2 regions of the Neisseria macacae ATCC 33926 genome follow, and region 2 is predicted to be linked to the other one. Evidence: predicted binding sites of a transcription regulator. Region 2 holds the regulator's gene; the other holds the start of a gene.
What was found. Region 2 encodes FNR, which switches genes on or off when oxygen is low (the NO sensors DNR and NnrR bind a similar motif). Its sites were predicted from a motif close to TTGATNNNNATCAA; they were not measured.
Positions count from the first base shown of each region.

Region 1 (12,294 bases), 270 kb from region 2:
GAAGGCGGCGTGAAAATCGCACCGCGCCAAACGTTGACCATCCCTGTCCAAGTTTCCACCATTCCCGAATACGCCGACAAGGGCAGCCATCCGATTGAGTTTACCTTCACTTATCGCGAAACCGGCAAAGCAGATGGCAAACCTACTATCTTGGAAGAAGAAGCAACCTTTATCGGAGAATAAAACGTGTCCGAGCAAAAACAAGTCAAACCTTGGTACAAACACATTTGGCCGTGGGTGTTGATGGCGGGTCCTATTTTCGTCGTGATTGCCAGTGTCGCCATGTTCTTCGTCGCCAAAGAACATGCAACCGATTTGGTAACGGACGACTATTACAAAGACGGCAAACACATCGACATCCAGCTTCACCGCGATGAAGAGGCAGTGAAGCGGCATATGCAGGTGCAAGTGCTGATCAGTCCGGATAAGGATGCGGCCAAAGTGTTTGTCAGTGGGGAATTCGATCCCAAGCAGCCTTTGAATCTCCTTTTGATGCACCCGACTAAAAAATCGGAAGACCAAACCGTCAAATTGCACCCCGTCAGTGCGGAAATCCAAAACGGTCGTATGGAGTATGAAGCGACTTTCAAACCCCTGCCGCCGACCAACCACTGGTATCTGCGCGTGGAAGATACCTCGGGTGTTTGGCGGGTGGAGGATAAATGGATAGTCAGTCAAGGCAATGCAATCAATCTGACCCCTATGAACAAGTTGTTTGAGAACGCCAATCAGAAGCCGAAAGATTCAGGACAATAGTTTGACAGGCTCAAAAGGTCGTCTGAAAAATTTCAGACGACCTTCATGTTGTAAGGTTTGTGATGATGTTGGTGCAAATATAGTGGATTAACTTTAAACCAGTACGGCGTTGCCTCGCCTTAGCTCAAAGAGAACGATTCTCTAAGGTGCTGAAGCACCAAGTGAATCGGTTCCGTACTATCTGTACTGTCTGCGGCTTCGTCGCCTTGTCCTGATTTAAATTTAATCCACTATAAAGCGGGTAGGGCAGTATCGGTTGTAAACGTAGCTGAATGACTGCTAAGGCAGGATAACCGTTTTCAGACGACCCCGGTCGTCATGAAAGTAACAAGGACAAGGTATGAGCAAACGCTGGCGCAGGCTGACGGACAACGAAATCAAAATGGCAAAGCTGATTTTTGCCGACAGCATTGATTACGCCCGCGTCAAAATCTATCAAGGCATTCCTTGCCTGCCGACCATGCAGGTTGCCGTTTCGCCCAACGGGAACATCTATTTCCCGCGCAATAACTGTCCTGACGACTTTGCCCTCGCTTCCGAGTCCCATCAAATATGGATGATTCATGAATTGACCCATGTTTGGCAGTACCAGCAAGGATTTAAAACCTGGTTGGGCGGATTGTTTTTGTTCGTCAGCGGAGGCTACCGCCGCCGCCGTGCCTATCTCTATCCCAATCTGTCTGATATTTATCATTTCGGTATGCTGAATATGGAGCAGCAGGCGGATTTATTGGCGCATTATTACGCGTCGTGTTATCTAAAAGGCAACATATACAACGCCCAAAATCAAACCTTTCAAAAGATTTTAAAGTCGTTTATCGACGACCCGTGCCAAAAAGAATGGCTGCCTCAATGCAGGTTTTATCGAAAAAACAAACGGACTTGAAGGCTTTTGCTGTCTGAAAGATGGTGAAAACATATGCTTTCAGACAGACAAGTCCGTTATAATAGGCAAATTAACTATCATAACCACATCAAAGGTAAATCATGCCTTGGAACATACCGATTTTTCTGACTTGGATGCGCGTTTTGCTGATTCCGGTCTTTACTTTGCTGTTTTTCCTGCCAAAAGGGTGGATTGCACCGGAAACCGTCAATTGGACTGCCGCTATCATTTTCGCACTCGCAGCCGTAACCGATTGGTTTGACGGATTTTTAGCAAGGCTTTGGAAACAAACCTCCGATTTCGGCGCCTTCCTCGATCCTGTTGCGGATAAATTGATGGTAGCGACCGCATTATTGCTGCTGGTCAGCCTTGGCCGTACTTATGTTATCTTCGCCATCATCATCATCGGCAGGGAAATTACCATTTCCGCCTTGAGGGAATGGATGGCGCAAATGGGCAGGCGCAGCAGCGTTGCCGTTGCCACGATCGGCAAATTTAAAACCGCCGCGCAAATGGTTGCCATATTTTTATTGCTCTTAGCCTCCAATCGATTTGACAATATTTTTTACCTGACAGGTAACATATTGATGTTTATCGCATCTGTATTAACCCTCTGGTCAATGTTCTATTATCTGAAAATGGCGTGGCAGGAAATCAAATAAAAAATAAAACAAACCCCTTGACGACAAGTTTTAAATCCATAATAATTGCGTCTTCTTCAGAAACAGCAGCAAGAAACAGACATTCGGCGGGAATAGCTCAGTTGGTAGAGCGCAACCTTGCCAAGGTTGAGGTCGCGAGTTCGAGACTCGTTTCCCGCTCCAAACGAATCCTGTCTTAAGTTGCTATAAAGTTTCTCCGATGCGGGAATAGCTCAGTTGGTAGAGCGCAACCTTGCCAAGGTTGAGGTCGCGAGTTCGAGACTCGTTTCCCGCTCCACAGTTTAATTTTCAGATGTGCCCCATGCGGGAATAGCTCAGTTGGTAGAGCGCAACCTTGCCAAGGTTGAGGTCGCGAGTTCGAGACTCGTTTCCCGCTCCATCGTTCAGGCACATTTGGATATGCGGGAATAGCTCAGTTGGTAGAGCGCAACCTTGCCAAGGTTGAGGTCGCGAGTTCGAGACTCGTTTCCCGCTCCAGTTTGAACACTACCTGGTAGTTTGTTTGGCGAGATAGCAAAGTGGTAATGCAGCGGATTGCAAATCCGTGGACGCCGGTTCGATTCCGACTCTCGCCTCCACTCATTTCATGGCGGGGTGGCAGAGTGTTTATGCTATAAGGGGTGCAACCCTTATATAGGCCGGTTCAAATCCGCGCCCCCGCCTCCAAATTTCAATATAAAACAGTCTGCGCCCGGGTGGTGAAATAGGTAGACACAACGGACTTAAAATCCGTCGGCCCTAAACCGGCCGTGCCGGTTCGATTCCGGCTCCGGGCACCAATAAATCTATGAATTTATTGAATAATCTAAGACTCTAAATTACCAAAAGACAGCTTATAATTCAGGCTGTCTTTTTGCTTTGTGTCCAATTTGTGTCCAACTTGTGACCTTTACACAATGTAATTGCATGAAATCAAATACCTAAGGAAAAGCCCTGAAAACCGGACAAGTTTTCAGGGCTTAATTTTATATTCTACACTTGTTTACACGCTAAAGGCTTGAAAAATAAAATGTAGTTTTAAGTAATAACTGTTCTCATTGATGTAAGTCAAAAAAATATCGGGTAAACGTTCACATCTCCGCCAATCGTTACACTTCATAGAGCTAAAGTGCTATTCTGCAAAGGTAAATTTCTTCTACCTATAAATTCTATCTGACAAATTAGGAGCTTGATATGTCAACCGATGTACAGCAACGCCCTGCCGCTTGGGAAGGTTTTGTCGGCGGTAATTGGGAAACCAATGTCGACGTGCGCGATTTTATTCAGAAAAACTACACGCCTTATGAAGGCGATGCGTCTTTCCTCGCACCTGCGACCGAGGCTACGACCAAATTGTGGGCGGACGTGATGGAAGGCATCAAAGTCGAAAACCGCACGCACGAACCCTACAAAATTGACGCGCAAGTCGTGTCCGGCATTACCAGCCATGCGCCGGGTTATATCAATAAAGATTTGGAAACCATCGTCGGCCTGCAAACAGATGAGCCTCTGAAACGCTCGATCATGCCGTTCGGCGGTTTGAAAATGGTACAAGACGCGTGCAAAGTGTACAACGTCGAGTTGAACCCCGAAGTTAGCGAAATCTTCACCAAATACCGTAAAACCCACAACCAAGGTGTGTTTGACGTTTATACGCCCGACATCCGCCGTTGCCGTAAATCAGGCGTGATTACCGGCTTGCCGGACGCTTACGGTCGTGGTCGCATCATCGGCGACTACCGCCGCGTGGCATTGTACGGTATCGACTTCTTGATGAAAGACAAACTCAACCAGTTCAACTCGCTGCAAGCCGATTTGGAAAACGGCGTGGATTTGGAAGAAGTTATCCGCCGCCGCGAAGAAATCAACGAACAATACAAAGCCTTGGGTCAAATGAAAGAAATGGCAGCCTCTTACGGCTACGACATTTCCGGCCCTGCGAAAAATGCACAAGAAGCCATCCAATGGACTTACTTCGGCTACCTTGCCGCCGTTAAATCGCAAAACGGCGCCGCCATGTCGTTCGGTCGCGTGTCTTCATTCTTGGACATCTACATCGAGCGCGACCTGAAAAACGGCGTAATTACCGAAACCCAAGCGCAAGAATTTATCGACCATTTGGTGATGAAACTGCGTATGGTTCGTTTCCTGCGTACGCCCGAATACGACCAACTCTTCTCCGGCGACCCGATTTGGGCAACCGAATCCATCGGCGGTATGGGTTTGGATGGACGCACGCTGGTAACCCGTACCAACTTCCGCGTGCTGCACACCCTGTACAACATGGGTCCGTCTCCCGAACCGAACATCACTGTGTTGTGGTCCGAACAACTGCCGCAAGGCTTTAAAGAGTTTTGTGCCAAAGTGTCCATCGACACCTCGTCCATCCAATACGAAAACGACGATTTGATGCGTCCGGACTTCAACAGCGACGACTACGCCATTGCCTGCTGCGTCAGCCCGATGGTGGTCGGCAAACAAATGCAGTTCTTCGGCGCACGCGCCAACTTGGCGAAAACCCTGCTGTACGCAATCAACGGCGGCGTGGACGAAAAATCCAAAGACCAAGTTGGTCCGAAAACCGAACCGATTATGGACGAAGTCTTGGACTACGACACTGTCTTTGCGCGCATGGACAAATTCATGGATTGGTTGGCAACCCAATACGTTACCGCGCTGAACATCATTCATTACATGCACGACAAATACAGCTACGAAGCCGCGTTGATGGCGCTGCACGACCGCGACGTGAAACGCACTATGGCCTGCGGTATCGCCGGTTTGTCTGTGGCCGCCGACTCGCTGTCCGCCATCAAATACGCCAAAGTCAAACCGATTCGCGACGAAAACGGTATTGCCGTTGACTTTGAAATCGAAGGCGAATACCCGCAGTTCGGTAACAACGACGACCGCGTGGATGATATTGCCTGCGACTTGGTGGAACGCTTTATGAAAAAAGTGGCGACCCACAAAACTTACCGCAACGCGACGCCGACCCAGTCCGTGCTGACCATTACCTCCAACGTCGTGTACGGCAAAAAAACCGGCAACACGCCTGACGGCCGCCGCGCAGGCGCACCGTTCGGTCCGGGCGCCAACCCGATGCACGGCCGCGATGTCAACGGCGCCGTCGCTTCGCTGACCTCCGTAGCCAAACTGCCGTTTGAATTTGCCAAAGACGGTATTTCCTACACCTTCTCCATCGTGCCGGGTGCATTAGGTAAAGACGAAAATTCCCGCGAACGCAACCTCGCAGGCCTGATGGATGGTTACTTCCACCACGAAGAAGGAGAAGTGGAAGGCGGTCAACACCTGAACGTCAACGTATTGACCCGCGAAACGCTGGAAGACGCGATGAACAATCCGGACAAATATCCGCAACTGACCATCCGCGTGTCCGGTTACGCCGTACGCTTCAACTCGCTGACCCGAGAACAGCAGCTTGACGTGATTACCCGTACCTTTACACAAACCATGTAAAGCAAAGGGTTTACAGTAAACCAAGCCGGGGGACGGATTATCCGGAACCCGGCTTGATTTTGCCTGAAGCAATGGTTTGATAATATCAAAATCCAGTGGATTAACTTTAAATCAAGACGACCGAAGGCGGTACAATAGAGTTATCATTAAAACCCATTTACCTATTTAAAAACAGCCCATAAACTTCTCACAACAGGGAACGCAATGCCCGCATATTAATCCAATAAGAAGAACCCTCTGCAACACAAAAACAAGTTTTCAGACGACCCCAATATCCGGTACATCAGACACCATGCAGACATCCATCGCCATCAACCCCGAAATACCCGCCCCCGCCAAAGACCTCGGACACCGCCATTACAACGGCAAAGGCATCGTCCATTCCGTAGAATCCTGCGGCGCAGTGGACGGTCCCGGGTTGCGCTACGTCCTCTTTCTGCAAGGCTGCCTCATGCGCTGCCTCTACTGCCACAACCGCGACACATGGGACTTGCACACCGAACAAGCCCAAGAAATGACCGTGCCCGAAGTCATGAAGCAAGTCATGTCCTACCGCCACTACCTGCGCGCCACAGGCGGCGGCGTTACCGCCACAGGCGGCGAACCGCTCCTGCAATACGAATTCGTACGCGACTGGTTCACCGCCTGCCAAGAACACGACATCCACACCTGCCTCGACAGCAACGGCTACGCCCTGCATTACGATTCCATCCTCGACGACCTGCTCGACCATACCAACCTCGTCATGCTCGATTTAAAACAAATCAACCCCGAAATCCACAAAGTCCTCGTCGGCATCCCCAACACCAAAACCCTCAAATTTGCCCACTACCTCGCCGAACGCAAACAGCCCGCACGCGTCCGCTACGTCGTCGTCCCAGGCTATACCGACGACGACCGTTCCGCCCACCTGCTCGGCGAATTCATCGCAGACATGGACAACGTCGAAATGGTCGAACTCCTTCCTTATCACGAACTGGGCGCGCACAAATGGGCATTGTGCGGCGACACCTACAAACTCACCGGCGTACATCCGCCCCCCAAAGAAACCATCCTCAAAATCAAATCAATTTTAGAAAGTTACGGCAAAAACATTATTTATTGAGTTCAAATCCAAAAGGGTCGTCTGAAAATGAAATATTCGCTTTCAGACGACCTTTTCGCCGTTCATCCCATTTGTTGCAGCCCATTGCATCAATCAGTTACCATATAAATCTATTGTCATTTTAGACCTTCAGTCGCAATCTTTGGGCTAAGTTGAGACAACGTGGTATCGGTTCAAACTTGGATTACTAGAGCATTCTTATCTTTAAAATTTATAGTGGATTAAAATTGCAATGATACGGCGTTGCCAACGCCCTTATGTACTACCCGTACACGGCGGGCGTTGCCGCCTTGTCTCATTTTTATTTTAATCCACTATAATTGAGGAAAGAGCAGTATGATGAAAAAGTTTTTATATGTGTTTTTACTTTTTATACCCTTGTCAGCCTATTCAGGGACATATCGAGTAAGCAAAACAGGGCTATTGCTTCAGACAAAGCATTTGAAAAATGGAAATATACAATTCGATATATATAACCCGCGCAATTCAGGGAAAAATTCTTTGATGCAAGGCGTGGCAAAATTAAAATCAGGGGATTTGGAAATTGATACAGATGAAGAAACGGGTGTGGGTTATGATGTAGATGAATATATTCATGATAAAAATCAATGCTTCATATCGATACGCCTGGATGTAGAAAAGGGTAAGAAAGGCTCGTTAAAGACCTCATGTCCGAAACAAAATGAATTAAGACATCTTAATCTTCCAATTTTGAAAATTAAATAGGTGTAACCAGTGGCGGGGTTGAAACCCACCATTTAAAAAGGTCGTCTGAAAACCCTGTTTCAGGTTTTCAGACGACCTTTCGTCTTTATTTTTCGTTTTGTTTGTACCAGTTGATGAATTCGTCCGGTTTGGCGAAGCCGAGCAAGGGGTCGCTGCGGCGGCCGTCGGCGTGGATGGCGAAAATGCCCGGCGGGCCGTAGATTCCGTATTCTTTATAGAGTGCCTGATGTTCGGGCGTGTTGGCGGTTACGTCGATTTGGAAGAAGCGTTCCATATCGACGGCTTCATGCACTTGCGGCTGGTTGAGCGTGTAGTTTGCCATTTCTTTGCAGGAAATACACCAGTCGGCGTAGAAATCCAAAACGACGGGTTTGTCGGGGTTGGCTCTCAATGCGGCGTCCATGGTGGCTTTGAGTTCGGCGACGTCGGTGAACATTTTGCCGTGGTCGGTGGTTTTGCCTGCTTCGGACGGGGGAGAGAGCGTCAGGAAGTGGTGCAGGGCGGTGGTTTGTTTGTTTGCGCTTTGCCAGCCGAACCATGCGCCGCCGATGATGAGTAGGAAGCCTAAAACGGAGGCTGCGGTTTTCAGACGACCTTTTTGTTTGCCGGATTTAACCAGCAACATGACGGCAGGGACGATCATGAGCAGGGTGTAAAGCGCGACCACGAGGTAGTAGGGCAGGTGCGGTGTGGCGAGATAGACGGCTACGGCAAGCAGGATGAAGCCGAAGGCGTATTTGATGCCGTTCATCCAGTCGCCTGCTTTGGGCAGGACGTGGCCGCCGAATGTGCCGATGAGGATCAGCGGAACGCCGGTGCCGAGTGCCAAGACATACAGCGCCAGTCCGCCCAAAACGGCATCACCGGTTTGTCCGATATAGCCCAAGGCGAATCCGAGCGGCGGGGCGACGCAGGGGCCGACGATCAGCGCGGAGAGTATGCCCATGACGAAGACGGAGAAGATTTTGCCGCCGGAGAGTTTGCTGCTTTGGTTTTGGAAATAGGATTGGACGGCGTTGGGCAGTTGGATGTTGAAGAGTCCGAACATGGAAAGCGCGAGGACGACCATCAGACCTGCGGCGGCAAGGACGACCCATGCCTGTTGCAGCCATACGGTCAGAAGCGCGCCCGTCAAGCCTGCGATGACGCCGACCAGCGTGTAGGTCAGTGCCAAACCTTGCACATACGCTACGGACAGAGCGAAAGCGCGGCCTTTGCCGGCGGTTTTATCGCCGACAATAATGCTGGAAACAATCGGCAAAAGCGGATACATACAGGCGGTAAAGCTCAAGAATACCCCTGCGGTAAAAAACGCCAACAGGTTGGCGTTTAATGTGTCCCACGATAATTTGAAGCGGCTGCTGTCGTCGTTTTGCGAGGCTTTAGGCGCGGCGGCGGGGGATGGTTTGGCGGAATCGGGTTGCAGGAAGCGGTCTTTGGCGGATATGGGTTCGTCGCTTTGCGGCTGGTACAGGCCGTTACCATTAATCTCGAAAGAAGTGTCCACAGGCGGGTAACATACGCCGGCTTCGGCACAACCTTGATAAGTCAGCGTCAGCTTGTAGGTCGGCGCGGCTTTTTTGTAAGGCCAGTTGACCTGAGCGGCGCGGTGGAACACGGTTTGTTTGCCGAAAAACTCATCTTCTTTGGCTTCGCCTTTGCTGAAAACGGGTTCGCCCAATACGCCTTCAGGCGCGGTGGCGGCGACGATTTTCGATTGGTACATATAGTAGCCGTCGGCGATTTTGAATTCGACGTTGATGCCTTTGTCGGTAACGTTCACTTGCGGCACGAACGCTTTTTCAGGCGGCAGCAAATCGTCGGCGTTTACAGCGAACGCGCTGGAACACAGGGCAAAAAAGGCGGTAAAGAAGTAAAGGAGTTTTTTCATGGCGTCTTCTCAGTGGAAGGGTTGAACAGGCGCATTATAAACGCAGCAGCCGTTTATAGGCCTTAATTTATATTAAAAGCAGCGATTGTTTTTTATAGTGGATTAACTTTAAACCAGTACGGCGTTGCCTCGCCTTAGCTCAAAGAGAACGATTCTCTAAGGTGCTGAAGCACCAAGTGAATCGGTTCCGTACTATCTGTACTGTCTGCGGCTTCGTCGCCTTGTCCTGATTTAAAGTTAATCCACTATATCGTTGCGAGGGGGAATTATCGGACTGCTTGATAGATGATGCCCGTCGGATTGTCTCTTTTTCATAGTCGATTGGAACGGGAAAGGTCGTCTGAAAACTGATTTTCCGGTTTTCAGACGACCTTTCCGATTTTTTTGCTTGTTTAAGGATAAGCAATATAGGCGTAAGCCGAGTGGTTGTGTATCGACTCGAAGTTTTCGCTTTCGACGATGAAGCTTTCGATACGTCCGTCGGCAATCAGCGCGGTGGCTACGTCGCGCACCATGTCTTCCACGAATTTCGGGTTTTCATAGGCTTTTTCGGTAACGTATTTTTCATCGGGGCGTTTGAGCAGGCCGTAAAGCTGGCAGCTTGCCTGCGCTTCGACACAGTCGATGATTTCCTCGATACCGACTTCGGCGTTGGCGGTCAGGCTGACGGTAACGTGTGAACGTTGGTTGTGCGCGCCGTATTGGGAAATTTCTTTGGAACACGGGCACAACGAGGTTACGGGCACCATGACTTTCAAATTGTGGCTGTATGCGCCGTTTTTGATTTCGCCCGTCAGGGTAACGTCGTAGTCCAGCAGGGATTGGATGCCGGAAACAGGGGCGGATTTTTTGCGGAAGAAGGGGAAGGAAACGCTGATTTTGCCGGAATGAGAGTTTAAAAGCGCGACCATTTCGGCGGTGAGTTTGTGCAGCCTGTCGAAATCCAAAGCCTCGGTTTGTTGTTCCATCAACGCCACGAAGCGCGACATATGCGTACCTTTTTGGTCGGCGGGCAGGAAAACCGTCATGGTCAGGCGGGCGACGGTGGATTGGCTGCTTTCGGCGGTATTTAAAGTAATCGGAAAGCGCAAGTCTTTAATACCGACCTGGTTAATCGGCAGATTGCGTAAATCTCGGCTGGATTGCACGTCTGCAATGGCGTTCATGCGTTGTTTGTCCTTAATTGTCGGATTGTTGGGGTGTGTGTCGTTTGGAAACGGATTCATGCCGTCCGTTTTGCAAATGCGAGATTATATCACTTGCAAACCGTGTCCGCATTGATTGTTTCTATTTTTCGGATAGTGATAAAATCCTGAATTATTCACATCTTTACAAGGTCGAACCGAGATGAAATTCGCCACCAAAGCCATCCATTCCAGCTACGATTGCGACGAACACAACCGCGCGCTGATGCCGCCGATTTATCAGAACAGTATGTTCGCGCTGCACGAAATCGGCGAGCAGGTTCCCTACCGCTATTCGCGCCTGAGCAATCCGACCCGTCAGGTTTTGGAAGACACGGTTGCCGACTTGGAACACGGAGCGGCGGGTTTTGCCTTTTCCAGCGGCATGGCGGGCATCGATGCCGTGTGGCGTACCTTCCTGCGTCCGGGCGATACCATTGTCGCCGTCGCCGATATTTACGGCGGCGCGTATGACTTGTTGGTTGACGTCTATAAAGAGTGGGGCGTGAACGTTGTCTTTGCCGATTTGGGCAACCCCAACCGCTTGGACGAACTGCTTGCCGCGCACAAGGTGAAACTGGTTTGGCTGGAAACCCCGTCCAATCCGCTTTTGCGGCTGGTGGACATCAAAGCGCTTGCCGCCAAAGCCCACGCAGCCGGCGCGTTGGTCGGCATCGACAACACCTTCGCCACGCCGTATCTGCAACAGCCGCTGGAAATGGGCTGCGACATCGTGTTCCACTCCGCCACCAAATACCTTTGCGGACACTCCGACGTATTGATGGGCATCGTTGCTGTCAAAACCAAAGAACTGGCAAAACCGTTGCACGACATGATGGTGCATACCGGCGCGATTGCCGGCCCGATGGATTGCTGGCTGGTGTTGCGCGGCATCAAAACGCTCACCTTGCGCATGGAGGCGCACTGCAAAAACGCGCTCGACATCGCCTGCCGCCTCGAAGCCCATCCTGCCGTGGAAAAAGTGTTCTACCCCGGCCTGCCGTCGCACGAACATTACGAACTGGCGAAAACCCAAATGCCCAAAGGCATAGGCGGCGTGGTAACGGTTTATTTGAAAAACGACACGCGCGAAGCGGCAAACAGCGTGATTAAAAACATGAAACTGGTCAAAATGGCGTCCAGCCTCGGCGGCGTCGAAAGTTTGGTCAACCATTGCTATTCCCAGTCCCACAGCGGCGTGCCGCATGATGTGAAAATGGAAATGGGCATCAAAGTCGGCCTGTTGCGCTTCTCCATCGGCATTGAAGACGCGGACGATATTTGGAACGACATTTCCAAGGCTTTGGATTTGACGCTGTAAGATAAAGAGGTCGTCTGAAAAGTGCGTAGCGGGTTTCGCTGAAGCGGTTTCAGACGACCTTTTAGCTGACCTCACGTTAGAAAGGCAAAATCATGAAAACCCTGATCCCCACCCTTATGACCGCAATCATTCTGACCGCCTGTACTTCGCCTGCTGAAAAACCGCAGCCGTCCCAGCCTGTCACGTCGTCTGAAAAACCATCCGAACCGCGTCAAGCGTCAACGCCGGCTTTGGCGGCGAAATGGTTTGTGGTTTCTTTCGACAAATTCACCGAAAAAGATTTGGCGGGCAGAACGGCTTTTTT
Region 1 is NZ_CP094241.1:1,910,184-1,922,477, reverse strand. Features, by position in the region: gene ccoG (cytochrome c oxidase accessory protein CcoG) at 1-183, shown strand, start outside; gene MON40_RS09240 (FixH family protein) at 244-756, shown strand; gene MON40_RS09235 (hypothetical protein) at 1,097-1,642, shown strand; gene pgsA (CDP-diacylglycerol--glycerol-3-phosphate 3-phosphatidyltransferase) at 1,744-2,304, shown strand; tRNA gene MON40_RS09225 (tRNA-Gly) at 2,391-2,466, shown strand; tRNA gene MON40_RS09220 (tRNA-Gly) at 2,506-2,581, shown strand; tRNA gene MON40_RS09215 (tRNA-Gly) at 2,608-2,683, shown strand; tRNA gene MON40_RS09210 (tRNA-Gly) at 2,706-2,781, shown strand; tRNA gene MON40_RS09205 (tRNA-Cys) at 2,809-2,882, shown strand; tRNA gene MON40_RS09200 (tRNA-Cys) at 2,893-2,970, shown strand; tRNA gene MON40_RS09195 (tRNA-Leu) at 2,994-3,083, shown strand; gene pflB (formate C-acetyltransferase) at 3,478-5,763, shown strand; gene pflA (pyruvate formate lyase 1-activating protein) at 6,056-6,868, shown strand; gene MON40_RS09180 (hypothetical protein) at 7,205-7,594, shown strand; gene dsbD (protein-disulfide reductase DsbD) at 7,680-9,485, opposite strand; gene folE2 (GTP cyclohydrolase FolE2) at 9,878-10,651, opposite strand; gene MON40_RS09165 (trans-sulfuration enzyme family protein) at 10,833-11,990, shown strand; gene MON40_RS09160 (META domain-containing protein) at 12,083-12,294, shown strand, end outside.
Region 1: a site for FNR is predicted at 3,342-3,355, ahead of pflB (formate C-acetyltransferase). Genes of this name have one in related genera too.

Region 2 (12,294 bases):
AAATCCTGTTTCATCCAAATAAACACGTTGGTAGTCGGGAAATTCGGCCAGTTGTGTCAAATAATGCGTCACTTTGACCGGGTCTTGTTCTTTGTAAGTGGTGGTCTTTTTTTGCGCGTCATCCCCATCTGTTTGAGTGCATAGCAAACGGCGGCTGGCGTACAATCAAAATGTTTGGCGATTTCATGCAGATAGGCATCCGGATGTTGCCCAACATATTGAGCCAGTTTTTGCCTATCCAATTTGACGGCATTTAGACCGGTAACTTGATGTTTTAGGCTGCCTGTTTGTTTTTTAAGGCGAATCCACAGGTAAAGCGTGTTTCTTGACAAGTTAAACGTTGCTGCGGTTTGGCTGATGTTTTTGCATTGTTCGTAATAGTTTAAAGCTTTGTTTCTTAAGTCCGCAGAGTATGCCATGGTTAGACCTTAAAAATTGAGTATTGTACCATTTTGTTTTTAATTGACTATATTTCGGTTCGGGACAATCTGTTAATCGGCAACGGTACCCGCGCCGACACATACGGACGCGAAAAAGGCTCTATCGACTTTGAAGAAGAGCATGGCGCAATCAAAAACGTCAAAGTCGAAAACAACATCATCGCCGACAACCTGTCCGACACAGCCATCACTAAAACATTGCCGATTTCAAACGGCAAAGGCATCGCCCTATCCGGCAACAACATCATCGGAAATGCGGCGGTTTCTGCCCCGTCCGCCGTTGATCATCCGGAAAAAGTTACCTCCATTACCCGTCAGGAACTCAGCAATATTCCCGATCAAAATTATTATTACGCCAACGAAACCACCGGCTTCAAATCCGTCAGCGTTACCTATATTACAGGCACGGCAGGCAGCGACAGCATCAAAGGCACAGACGGCATAGACCATATTGACGGCAAAAGCGGCGACGACAACATTTATGCCGGTGGCGGCAACGATACCGTATTCGTCAGCGGTGGAACCAACTTCATCAGTGGCGGCGATGGCGACGATATCGTCAGAGGCGGCGACGGCAGAGATACCGTCAATGGAGATTCGGGAAACGATGTGATTTTCGGCAACGGTGGAGACGACCATCTCAATGGTGGGGCGGGCAATGATACGTTGTTCGGCGGCGAAAACAACGATGTCTTTTATGGCGAGTCGGGCAAAGACGTGCTGTATGGCGGCTCAGGCGACGACTTACTGTTTGGCGGTTTAAACGACGATATCCTGTATGGCGGCGCAGGGAATGATACCTATGTCTTCTGCTTCGGAGAGGGACACGACACCATTTCCGACAATCACGGCAACAACGCCCTCCAATTCGGACAAGGCATCGCCGTCAAGGATTTGCATATCCATGCAAGCACCGACGCAAACGGTTCAATCGATTGGAAAATCACCATTGCCAACTCAGGCGGCAAAATCACCATCGACAACCAATATCTCAAAGGCAGCAACACCGCTGCTGTCGGAGAATTCCGATTTGACGAAGGGACATTTACCGTAGAAACCCTGCTGGACAAACTGTCGGCAAGCGGTCAAACCGGCGGGTTTGAAACGGTCAACAGCGGAGTCGGCAGCTTTAGTTACAGTTCCGATACGGCAAACGTGCAGCACTACGATGCCGTAACGCAACCGACAATTTTATAGCGGCCTGATGGAAATTTAGGAGGCGTGTGGTTTGATCCTGAATTCCACACCCCCGCAGGATATCAGGCTGATGTAACTGTATGCCGAAGTCAGGCTGAAATGTTCACGCTATCCGTATAAACAAGAGGTCGTCTGAACCGGCTTTCAGACGACCCCTCTCAATTTTTGGCACAAAATATCTTTTTTTACACATTTTAATTTAAATCATTTCTCAAATCATAGCCATTTAAAAAATTCACGCCAAAAGCTTATCGTTCTACGCACCATCCATGCGTTATTTTCCACCGCGTCCGCCATCCAGTATTATCCCCGACTACGCTTTGTTACAATTCAGCCAATTTTATTTCTCAACATATCCCGCTATGAGTCATTCATCCTCTTGGTCTTCCAAAATCGGTTTCGTCCTTGCCGCGGCAGGCTCTGCCATCGGTTTGGGCGCGATTTGGAAATTCCCTTATACCGCCGGTACGAACGGCGGGGCAATCTTTGTCCTTCTGTTTGTCATCTTCACGATTATCGTGGCGTTGCCGGTACAGCTTGCCGAGTTTTATATCGGACGCACAGGCGGTAAAAACGCCATCGATTCGTTCAAAACCCTGCGTCCCGGTTCACTTTGGCCTTGGGTCGGCAGGATCGGTGTGGCGGCGTGCTTCATTTTATTGTCGTTTTACAGCGTAGTCGGCGGCTGGGTTTTGAATTATGTCGTACACAGCTTCACCGGCGAAATTGCCCCGAACGTTGATTTTGGCGCCCTATTCGAAAAAACAATTTCCAACCCGACAAGTTCGATTCTTTATCAGGGGCTGTTCATGCTGATTACCATTTGGGTGGTCAAAGGCGGAATCTCTGACGGCATTGAAAAAGCAAACCGCTATCTGATGCCTGCATTGTTTATTTTGTTTATCGTTTTGGCAATCCGCTCGCTGACCTTGCCCGGCGCGATGGAAGGCGTCAGTTTTTTATTGAAACCGGATTGGTCGAAAATCAAATCGGAAACGATGCTGACCGCGCTGGGTCAGGCTTTCTTTGCGTTGAGTATCGGCGTATCGGCAATGATCACCTACGCCTCGTATTTGGGTAAAGATCAGGATATGTTCCGCTCGGGCAATATCATTATGTGGATGAACCTGCTGGTATCGCTGCTGGCAGGCCTGGTCATCTTTCCGGCGGTATTTGCATTGGGTGCCACGCCCAGCCAAGGTCCCGGTTTGATTTTCGTGGTCTTGCCTGCCGTATTCATGAAAATTCCGTCCGGCAACTATCTGTTTGCCGTGTTCATGATGTTGGTTGTCTTTGCCACGCTGACTTCAGCGTTTTCCATGCTGGAAACCGTCATTGCGGCAACCATCCGCCAAGATGAACGCAAACGCAGCCGGCACACTTGGGTTATCGGCATTGCCATCTTTATTGTCGGCATCCCTTCTGCCCTATCATTCGGCGTATGGAGCGATGTGCTTATTTTCAATAAATCTATTTTTGATTTATGGGACTACATTATTACTGCCATCATTATGCCGCTATGCGCATTAAGCATCTCCATCTTTACCGGCTGGATTCAAGACAGGCAATCCGTTTTAACCAATGCCGGCATGGGCAGTACCGTACCGAAAACGCTTCTATATCTGTGGCTGGGCGCGTTGCGCTACATCGCTCCGATTGCCATTATCGTGGTCTTCATCAATTCTCTCCAAATCATTTGATTTGCCACTATTTTTGGCAAATAAAAAAGGACGGAATGCAAACCGTCCTTTTTTATGACTCATTACCTTATCCCTCATCCTCAAACAAAAACCCGCTCTGCGCCTCCACACCGACTTCGGGCGCTGCCATGGCATCGAGCTGGCGGTTGCGGATTTTGGTTTTCCTCATACTGAGAAGACGCATGACCTGATGCTTTTGATCATCGGTCATTTTTTGCCAATACAGCCTTTCTTCGCGGCTGCGCAGGCAGCCTTTGCAATAGCCTTTGGCATTGGCTTCACAGACGCCGATACAGGGGCTGGGGATGGGGAAAAAATCAGGTTGTTCCATATTTTAAAAACGTTTGTGAAAAGAGGTCGACGCGAACCAAAAATCCGACTGCGTCCGTTTCCGTTCAAACACGACAAGTACATCTCGTAGGGTTTATATAAGACGTAAGACAATAAACGACAGAACGCGTAAGAATTTTACTATAGCCCGTTTTAAGAACAAATCAATTTGATTTTCAGACGACCTATGCCCTACCCCAACCGTCTGGATTTTATGACTCAAGCAGTTTACGCAAAGACTGATTGTTGTATTTGATATCGGCAATCATTCGGTCGTATTGGTGCATTCTACGGAGCGATCGGGTTATCAGATAGACCGAGAAAAAAATCAAACTGATGTTCATCAAACTGACCAACACAAGCAAAGGCCAAACATCCACAGCCTCGTACCATTTCGATGTCGCAATCAAGGCACTGAAAATAGACAACGGCAGCGCAAAAACAGCAATACCCGTGCGCATGACAGCAAGTGCCGTGCGCTTTTCAGCAAGGAGAAGCTGCACTTGATTGATGCTGAGGATATCGTTTTGCTGTTCGGTAATCATATGGGCGTATCTGGAACAAATTGACTTTGAATTACGGCAAACCGGCAAATATGGTTTGATGTTACCCGAAAGTCTTGAAAATAAAAACAAAGGTCGTCTGAAAATTTTCAGACGACCTTTGCTATTCCTCTTTACACCGTTTGCGAATATTGGGCTTTGGTTTCCCTATGGCGCAGGTGGTAGTCGAACACCATGGCGATATTGCGTATCAGGAAGCGGCCTTTGGGGGTAACGGTCATCCCGTGCGGTTTCAGGCGGACGAGTCCGAGGGAGGCGAGTTGTTCCAAGTCGGCAAGTTCGTCTTTGAAATAGCGGTCGAACGGAATACCGAATACGCTTTCGTAGATTCGGTAATCCAAGGCGAAGCGGCACATCAAATCTTGGATGATATTGCGGCGCAAAAGGTCGTCCTGATTGAGCTGGTAGCCACGCATGATGGGCAGGTGTCCTGCATCAAGCGCGGCATAGTAGGCGTCGATGTCGCGTTCGTTTTGGGAGTAGGTGCTGCCGATTTTGCCGATGGAAGATACACCGATGGCGACCAAATCGCAGTCCGCGTAGGTCGAGTAGCCTTGGAAGTTGCGCTGGAGGAAGCCTTCTTTGAGGGCGATGGAAAGTTCGTCATCGGGTTTGGCGAAATGGTCCATACCGATGAAGACGTAGCCGCGTTCGGTCAGGGTTTGAACGCAGTATTGCAGCATATCGAGTTTTTCTTCGCTGCCGGGAACGGCTTCGGTATCGATGCGGCGTTGCGGCTTGAAGATATGCGGCAGATGGGCGTAGTGATAAAGGGCAAGGCGGTCGGGATCGAGCGACAAGACAGTGTCGATGGTGGTTTTGATGCTTTCGGCGGTTTGATGCGGCAGGCCGTAAATCAAATCGACGCTGACGGATTTAAATCCAGCTTCGCGGGCGGCATCGATGACTTCTTTGGTTTCGTCGTAGCTTTGGATGCGGTTGACCGCTGCCTGCACTTTGGGATCAAAGTCCTGAATGCCGACGCTCATGCGGTTGAAACCGAGCTTGCCGAGCATGAGGACGGTTTCGCGGCTGACTTTGCGCGGGTCGATTTCGATGGAGTATTCGCCGCCGGGGATAAGTTGGAAATGTTTGCGTATCATGCGGAATACGCGTTCGATTTGGTCGTCGCTCAAGAAAGTCGGTGTACCGCCGCCGAAGTGCAGTTGGGCGAGCTGATGCCGTCCGCCCAGATGCGGGGCGAGCAGCTCCATTTCTTTTTCAAGGTATTCGATGTAGGCATCGGCGCGGCTTTTGTCTTTGGTGATGATTTTATTGCAGCCGCAGTAGTAACAGATGGTGTTGCAGAAGGGGATGTGGATATAAAGCGAAAGGGGCTTGTTCAAAGCCCCCATACCGCGCTGATTCAAGGCATTGATATATTCGGCTTCGCGAAATCCGTCATGAAAACGGTCGGCTGTCGGGTAGGAAGTGTAGCGCGGACCGCTGGAAGGAAGGCTGGCGATGAGTTCGCGATCGAACTCAGGCTTGTCATTGTTTCTATTGTGATTATTTTGTATCGGTATTACTTTCATGGCGTGTGCGTGATTAGAGTAATGATGTTAGGCAATTTTCGGATAGTTTGGTAGAATGCCACAGTATGATAAACCTGTCTTGATATGTGTCAATAACTTACGTAATCATGACAGGATAAAAACCTTAATTTTAAGGGTGTTTTATGACCACACACAATGCTATGCATCAGATGAAAACCCTGTGTTCTTCCTGTTCGCTGCGTGAACTCTGCCTGCCTGTCGGGCTTTTGCCCAATGAGTTTGCACAATTGGACGCGGTCATCCGACAGAGCCGCCGCTTGAAGAAGGGTGAATGTCTGTTCCGCACCGGTGAGCCTTTCGCGTCGCTGTTTGCCATCCGTGCCGGTTTTTTCAAAACCACGGTTGCCAGTCAGGACGGTCGCGATCAGGTTACCGGCTTTTTTATGTCCGGCGAACTCATCGGCATGGACGGCATTTGCTCCCATGTCCACAGCTGCGACGCGGTGGCTTTGGAAGACAGCGAAGTGTGTGAGCTGCCCTTTACCCACATCGAAGAACTGGGACACAACATCCCCAGCCTGAGAAGCCATTTTTTCAGATTAATGAGCCGCGAAATCGTGCGCGACCAAGGCGTGATGCTGCTTTTGGGCAATATGCGCGCCGAAGAGCGTCTGGCGGCGTTTTTGCTCAATCTGTCCCAACGCCTTTACTCGCGCGGATTTGCCGCCAACGATTTCATCCTGCGGATGTCGCGCGAAGAAATCGGCAGCTATTTGGGGCTGAAACTTGAAACCGTCAGCCGCACGCTGTCCAAGTTCCACCACGAAGGCTTGATTTCGGTCGAACACAAGCACATCAAAATCCTCGACTCGCAAGCCCTCAAAAAAATGGTGTCCGGCTGTTCGCACGCCATCTGATGGATACCGAGACTATTTTCAAACAGAATCCAAGGTCGTCTGAAAAATTTTCAGACGACCTTCTTCATAAAAACCAATTATGAAACACAAGAAAAAACTCATTGCCTTGACCGCTGTCTGCGCCCTGCTCGCCTACTGGCTCTATCCCGACCAACATCCCGTTTACCCCGCAAGCGACCATTACGACCCGAAAACGCAAACCTTCTTCAACCCCGAACCTCAGCAGAAACCGACCGGCCTGACCGGCGCATTTTGGAAGATCCTGACCGACCCGCAGGCAACGCACCCGCCCAAACCTCTGCCTACCGTCAAACCTGATTGGCAAACCTTCCTCGCCGCACCCGAAAGGAAAAGCCGCTTCGTCTGGTTCGGGCATTCTACCCTATTGATGCGGATCGGCGGGCAAACCATCATTACCGACCCCGTTTTCGGCAATTCCGTCTCCCCCATCCCCATCACCATGAAACGCTTCCAGCCTGCCCCCGCAGAAATCGACGAACTGCCGCCCGTCGATGTCATCCTGATTTCACACAGCCACTACGACCACCTCGAAAAAGACAGCGTGCAGGCACTCAATTCAAAAGGCAACAGCCATTTCATCGTCTCACTCGGCATGGGCGTACTGCTGAAAAAATGGGGCGTGCCGCAAGAGCGCATTACCGAACTCGATTGGTGGCAAAGTACCGAACGCAACGGCATCCGCTACACCGCACTACCTGCCCGCCACGATTCATCCCGAACCCTGACCGACCACAACCAAGCCCTGTGGTCCAGCTTTGCCATCGAACACGGCAGCGAAAAATTCTATTTTCACGGCGACTCGGCACAAGGCAGCCATTTCGACAAAATCGCCGAAAAATTCAACGGGTTCGATATCGCGTTCATCGAAAACGGGCAATACAGCGAACATTGGCCCAACAATCACCTCTTCCCCGAGCAAACCGCCCGCTATGCCGCACAGCTTGCTCCCAAACGCTTCATGCCCATCCACTGGGGCGCCTACGCCATGGCACTGCACGCTTGGAACGAACCCCTGCTGCAAAGCCTCCCGCTGGCACGCAGCTTGGGCGTAAGTCCGCTGACCCCTCTAATGGGGCAAGTCTTCGATGCCGATACCGCCACGCAAGACTGGTTTGCCGAACCTTTACAATAAAGCTGCCCAGGGGTCGTCTGAAAACAAATACAGCAAGTTCCATCAAGTCATAAATATAGTGGATTAACTTTAAACCAGTACGGCGTTGCGTTGCCTCGCCTTAGCTCAAAGAGAACGATTCTCTAAGGTGCTGAAGCACCAAGTGAATCGGTTCCGTACTATCTGTACTGTCTGCGGCTTCGTCGCCTTGTCCTGATTTAAATTTAATCCACTATACCGACGAAGCGGAAGCTGTTTTCAGACGACCTTTTTTGAATTTACCTGTTGCAGCATTTCCAACACTCTTCCCCTTCTCCCATTTATCCGTTTTGCAATATTCTGATAATAAAAAACTAATTTCCCCTCAGCCGAAAACCTTATTTTGCAACGCGCGGTTCGCGTATAAATCACTTGACCGATTACATCGTATTACGTAAAGTATGCGGCATTCTTTTGAATTGGTATTACCAATTTATTTGGTAATTACTCTCAGATTAAGGTTCGGTATCTCTCCCGCATCCGACATCATGATAAAAATTGATAAACAACGCCGATTTAAGGATTCACCATGGCACTATTCCTCAGCATTTTTCCCATCATCCTGCTGATTTGGCTGATGGTTAAGAAAAACAGTATGCCTTCCTACATCGCGCTGCCGATTACCGCCGCGCTGATTTACGCCATCAAGCTGTTTTATTTCAAAGACGACGCTATGCTGCTCAACGCAACCGCAGCGTCCGGCCTGGTTTCCACACTGACGCCGATTACCGTGATTTTCGGTGCGATCATGTTCAACCGTATGATGGAAACCACCGGCTGTATCGATATTATCCGCAAATGGCTGGCGACCATCAGCCCGAATCCTGTGGCGCAACTGATGATTATCGGCTGGTCGTTCGCCTTTATGATTGAGGGTGCATCCGGCTTCGGTACGCCTGCTGCGATTGCCGCCCCGATTCTGATGAGCCTGGGTTTCAACCCGTTGAAAGTGGCGATTTTTACGCTGGTCATGAACTCGGTGCCGGTATCTTTCGGCGCGGTGGGTACGCCGACTTGGTTCGGTTTCGCACCATTAAACCTGAGTGCCGAAAACATCCTTGCCATCGGCAGACAAACCGGCGTGATGCACTTCTTCGCAGGTTTCGTCATCCCAGTCATCGGCTTGAGCTTCATCGTGCCTTGGTCTGAAATCCGTAAAAACTTGGGCTTCATCGGTATCGCCGTTTTCTCTTGTACCATTCCTTATGTTGCATTGGCGATGGTCAATGAAGAATTCCCATCACTCGTTGCCGGCGCAATCGGCCTGATGGTATCCGTATTCGCCGCCAACCACGGCTGGGGTTTGAGCAAAGACCATCCGAAAGACCCGAATGCCGAAAAAGTACCTTTCGCCCAAGTCGCCAAAGCACTTGCCCCCCTGGGTATGCTGATCGGTATGCTGGTGGTTACCCGTATCAAACAGCTCGGCATCAAAGGCCTGCTAACCAGCAAAGAAGAATGGTTCAGCTTCCAACTGCCGTTTGATTTGAGCAAAATCACCGTCAGCGACTCTTTGACCATTACCTTCGGCAATATTTTCGGACAAGGTGTCAATGCGTCTTACCAAACCCTCTACGTTCCCGCATGGATTCCGTTTGTCTTTACCGTTTGGATTTGTATCCTGCTTTATAAAACCAAATTCAAAGATGCATGGGCTTTCTACGCTGCAACGTTCAACCAAACCAAAAAACCGCTGCTTGCCTTGATGGGCGCGCTGATTATGGTTCAACTGATGATGGTTGGCGGCGACGACTCCATGGTGAAAATCATCGGTAAAGAGTTTGCCGCAATGGCAGGCGAACACTGGGTTTACTTCTCCCCTTACCTTGGCGCTATCGGTGCATTCTTCTCCGGTTCGAACACCGTATCCAACCTGACATTCGGCCCGATTCAGCAACAAATCGCCCTTGATACCGGCCTGTCCGTGACCCTCATTCTCGCCCTGCAATCCGTCGGCGGCGCAATGGGCAACATGGTCTGCATCAACAACATCATCGCCGTATGTACCGTACTGGACGTGAAAAACGCCGAAGGTGCGATTATCAAGAAAACCGTCATCCCCATGGCGATTTACGGTGTGATTGCTGTCGCCATAGCAATTATTTTCTTCCCTCTAAGGTAAGCACCTTGTAACGTAAAAGGTCGTCTGAAAAAATGTGAACTGCACCCCAAAAGTTGGACACATCCCCTCCAACTCACAAGGTGCAGTTTTTTTATGAGCAAATATACATTACACTTCAAATACCAAGCCGTACTCCACTACCTGCATATACGCAGCCAACAACGTACCGCAGACCACTACGGCATTTCCCGAACCCACCTGAGACGATGGATACGCGCCTATCAAGAAGGCGGTATCGGCGCACTCGAACATCCCCAATCCAAAACCATGCCCCAACACCGCAAAAACCCCTTCATCGCAGATAAACCCGACCAAGAAAAAACACAGGCAGAGCTTATTGAAGAACTGTGCTATATGCGCGCAGAGGTCGCCTACCTAAAGGAGTTAAAAGCCCTCAGCCAAAAGCAGACCGCAAAGGACAAAGCCAAACCGTCCAAACACTGAGGGCGCAACACCCGCTCAAATACCTGCTGCACATCGCAAACCTGCCCAAAAGCAGCTTTTACTACCACCACCAAGACCAGCCCGACACCGACGCAGCCGACAAAGCCCTCCTTGTCGAAACCTACCGGCGGCATAAAGGACGCTACGGACAAAGGCGCATTGCCGCAGCATTGGGTTGGAACCGCAAAAAAGCGGCGCGGTTGATGAGGCAGCTAGGGCTGAAAGCCCTCATACGGGCGAAAAAAGCCTACCGCCATCCCGCCATGGGCGAAATATCGGAACACCTCCTCAAACGCCTATTCAAAGCTGAAAAGCCTAACGAAAAATGGCTGACCGACGTGACCGAACTCAAAGGAAAGGACGGCAAACTGTACCTCTCGCCGATATTGGACTTGTTCAACCGAGAAATCGTCGCCTACGCCATGAGCCGCAGAGCCGACAGCGAAATGGTGAAGGAAATGCTCGAAAAAGCCGCCCCCCGTCTGACTGCTAAAGGAACGATGCTGCATTCGGACCAAGGTGTGCTGTACCGTACGGCGGGGTATAGGGAATTGCTTGCGGAGTATTCCATGGTTCAAAGCATGTCGCGAAAGGCGAACTGTTGGGACAATGCGCCGATGGAAAGCTTCTTTGCGGTGTTAAAGACGGAGTGTTTCTATAACGCAGGTGAATTGACGGTAGATGAATTGATGAAGCAGATAGATGACTATATGGATTACTACAACCGGGAGCGTTGCAGTTTGAAATTGAAAAAGCTGAGTCCTGTCGCATACAGAACCCAGCTTGCACAGAGCGCCTGAATAGGCTTTTATGAGTGTCCAAGATTTGGGGGCCAGTTCAATGTTCAGACGACCTTTTTTATGAAGCAAACAGTTAGTCAATACCCCCTTCCCTACCATCATATAGTGGATTAAATTTATAGTGGATTAAATTTAAATCAGGACAAGGCGACGAAGCCGCAGACAGTACAGATAGTACGGAACCGATTCACTTGGTGCTTCAGCACCTTAGAGAATCGTTCTCTTTGAGCTAAGGCGAGGTAACGCCATCCTGGTTTAAAGTTAATCCACTATAAAAAATGCAGATAAAAAACGGGCCGCCAAAAGGCGACCCTAAGAAACTCTTGCAGCTGGGAGTAATAGCAAGAGATTACGACACTTTAACCTGGTTTATGCCGGAGAAACGACGCATCAGCTCTGGAATGGCTTCGGCATTCGAAGCAACAGTGATGCCCATTTTCCGCATTTGGTAGATAGTCTCGATGGTGCTTTCAGGCGCATAGCCGTGGCAGGCACCGAGATTGACAATAATATGAAGATTATCGCTGTACCAAGACAATTGCTTGGCCGTATTGGCGACAGTTTCTTCGATGGCCAATCCGCCAATAATGACAGTATCGGCTTTTTGTTCGTGCAGCCATTCCAACAGACCTGTGCTGTTTGCCTCATTGGCTTCATGAAAACAAGCACCGTGAACATGTTTACCGCTTAATTCGAGCGCATGATCGTAATCTGCCGGAGAGGGCAAGCCTTGGAGCAGATGCGTTCCGCGACAACCTCCGGCGCATTGGCTGAAAAAACCGGACGGTCGACCAAACATGACACCGTTGCGATTGACGACGGTCGCACAAATGCTCTCCGGATCAATGCTCACATTCTCAATTAAAACCCTTTTATCTGCCAACGCTGCCTGGCGGTTAAGTTCATTAACCATATTTTCCGGACGCAACAAAAAATGGGTTGCATTAGCAGCCATACAGGTAAAGCGAAATTGCGGTTGGATGTCGATTGCAACGATAGTCATAAGATATGGCTCTCTATATTTAATTCTGCAAACAGAATCAGGATTGCTCCGTTCAATCACTGATCAGACAAATGGTTTAATTTAACGATAATCGGTGTATTTATGATGAAC
Region 2 is NZ_CP094241.1:2,176,788-2,189,081, forward strand. Features, by position in the region: one part of gene MON40_RS10460 (IS630 family transposase) at 1-104, opposite strand, end outside; one part of gene MON40_RS10460 (IS630 family transposase) at 104-419, opposite strand; gene MON40_RS10465 (calcium-binding protein) at 453-1,637, shown strand; gene MON40_RS10470 (sodium-dependent transporter) at 2,000-3,337, shown strand; gene MON40_RS10475 (DUF1289 domain-containing protein) at 3,405-3,668, opposite strand; gene MON40_RS10480 (hypothetical protein) at 3,880-4,212, opposite strand; gene hemN (oxygen-independent coproporphyrinogen III oxidase) at 4,344-5,765, opposite strand; gene fnr (fumarate/nitrate reduction transcriptional regulator Fnr) at 5,909-6,643, shown strand; gene MON40_RS10495 (MBL fold metallo-hydrolase) at 6,723-7,796, shown strand; gene MON40_RS10500 (L-lactate permease) at 8,344-9,936, shown strand; gene MON40_RS10505 (helix-turn-helix domain-containing protein) at 10,030-10,380, shown strand; gene MON40_RS10510 (IS3 family transposase) at 10,284-11,180, shown strand; gene MON40_RS10515 (cysteine hydrolase family protein) at 11,530-12,183, opposite strand.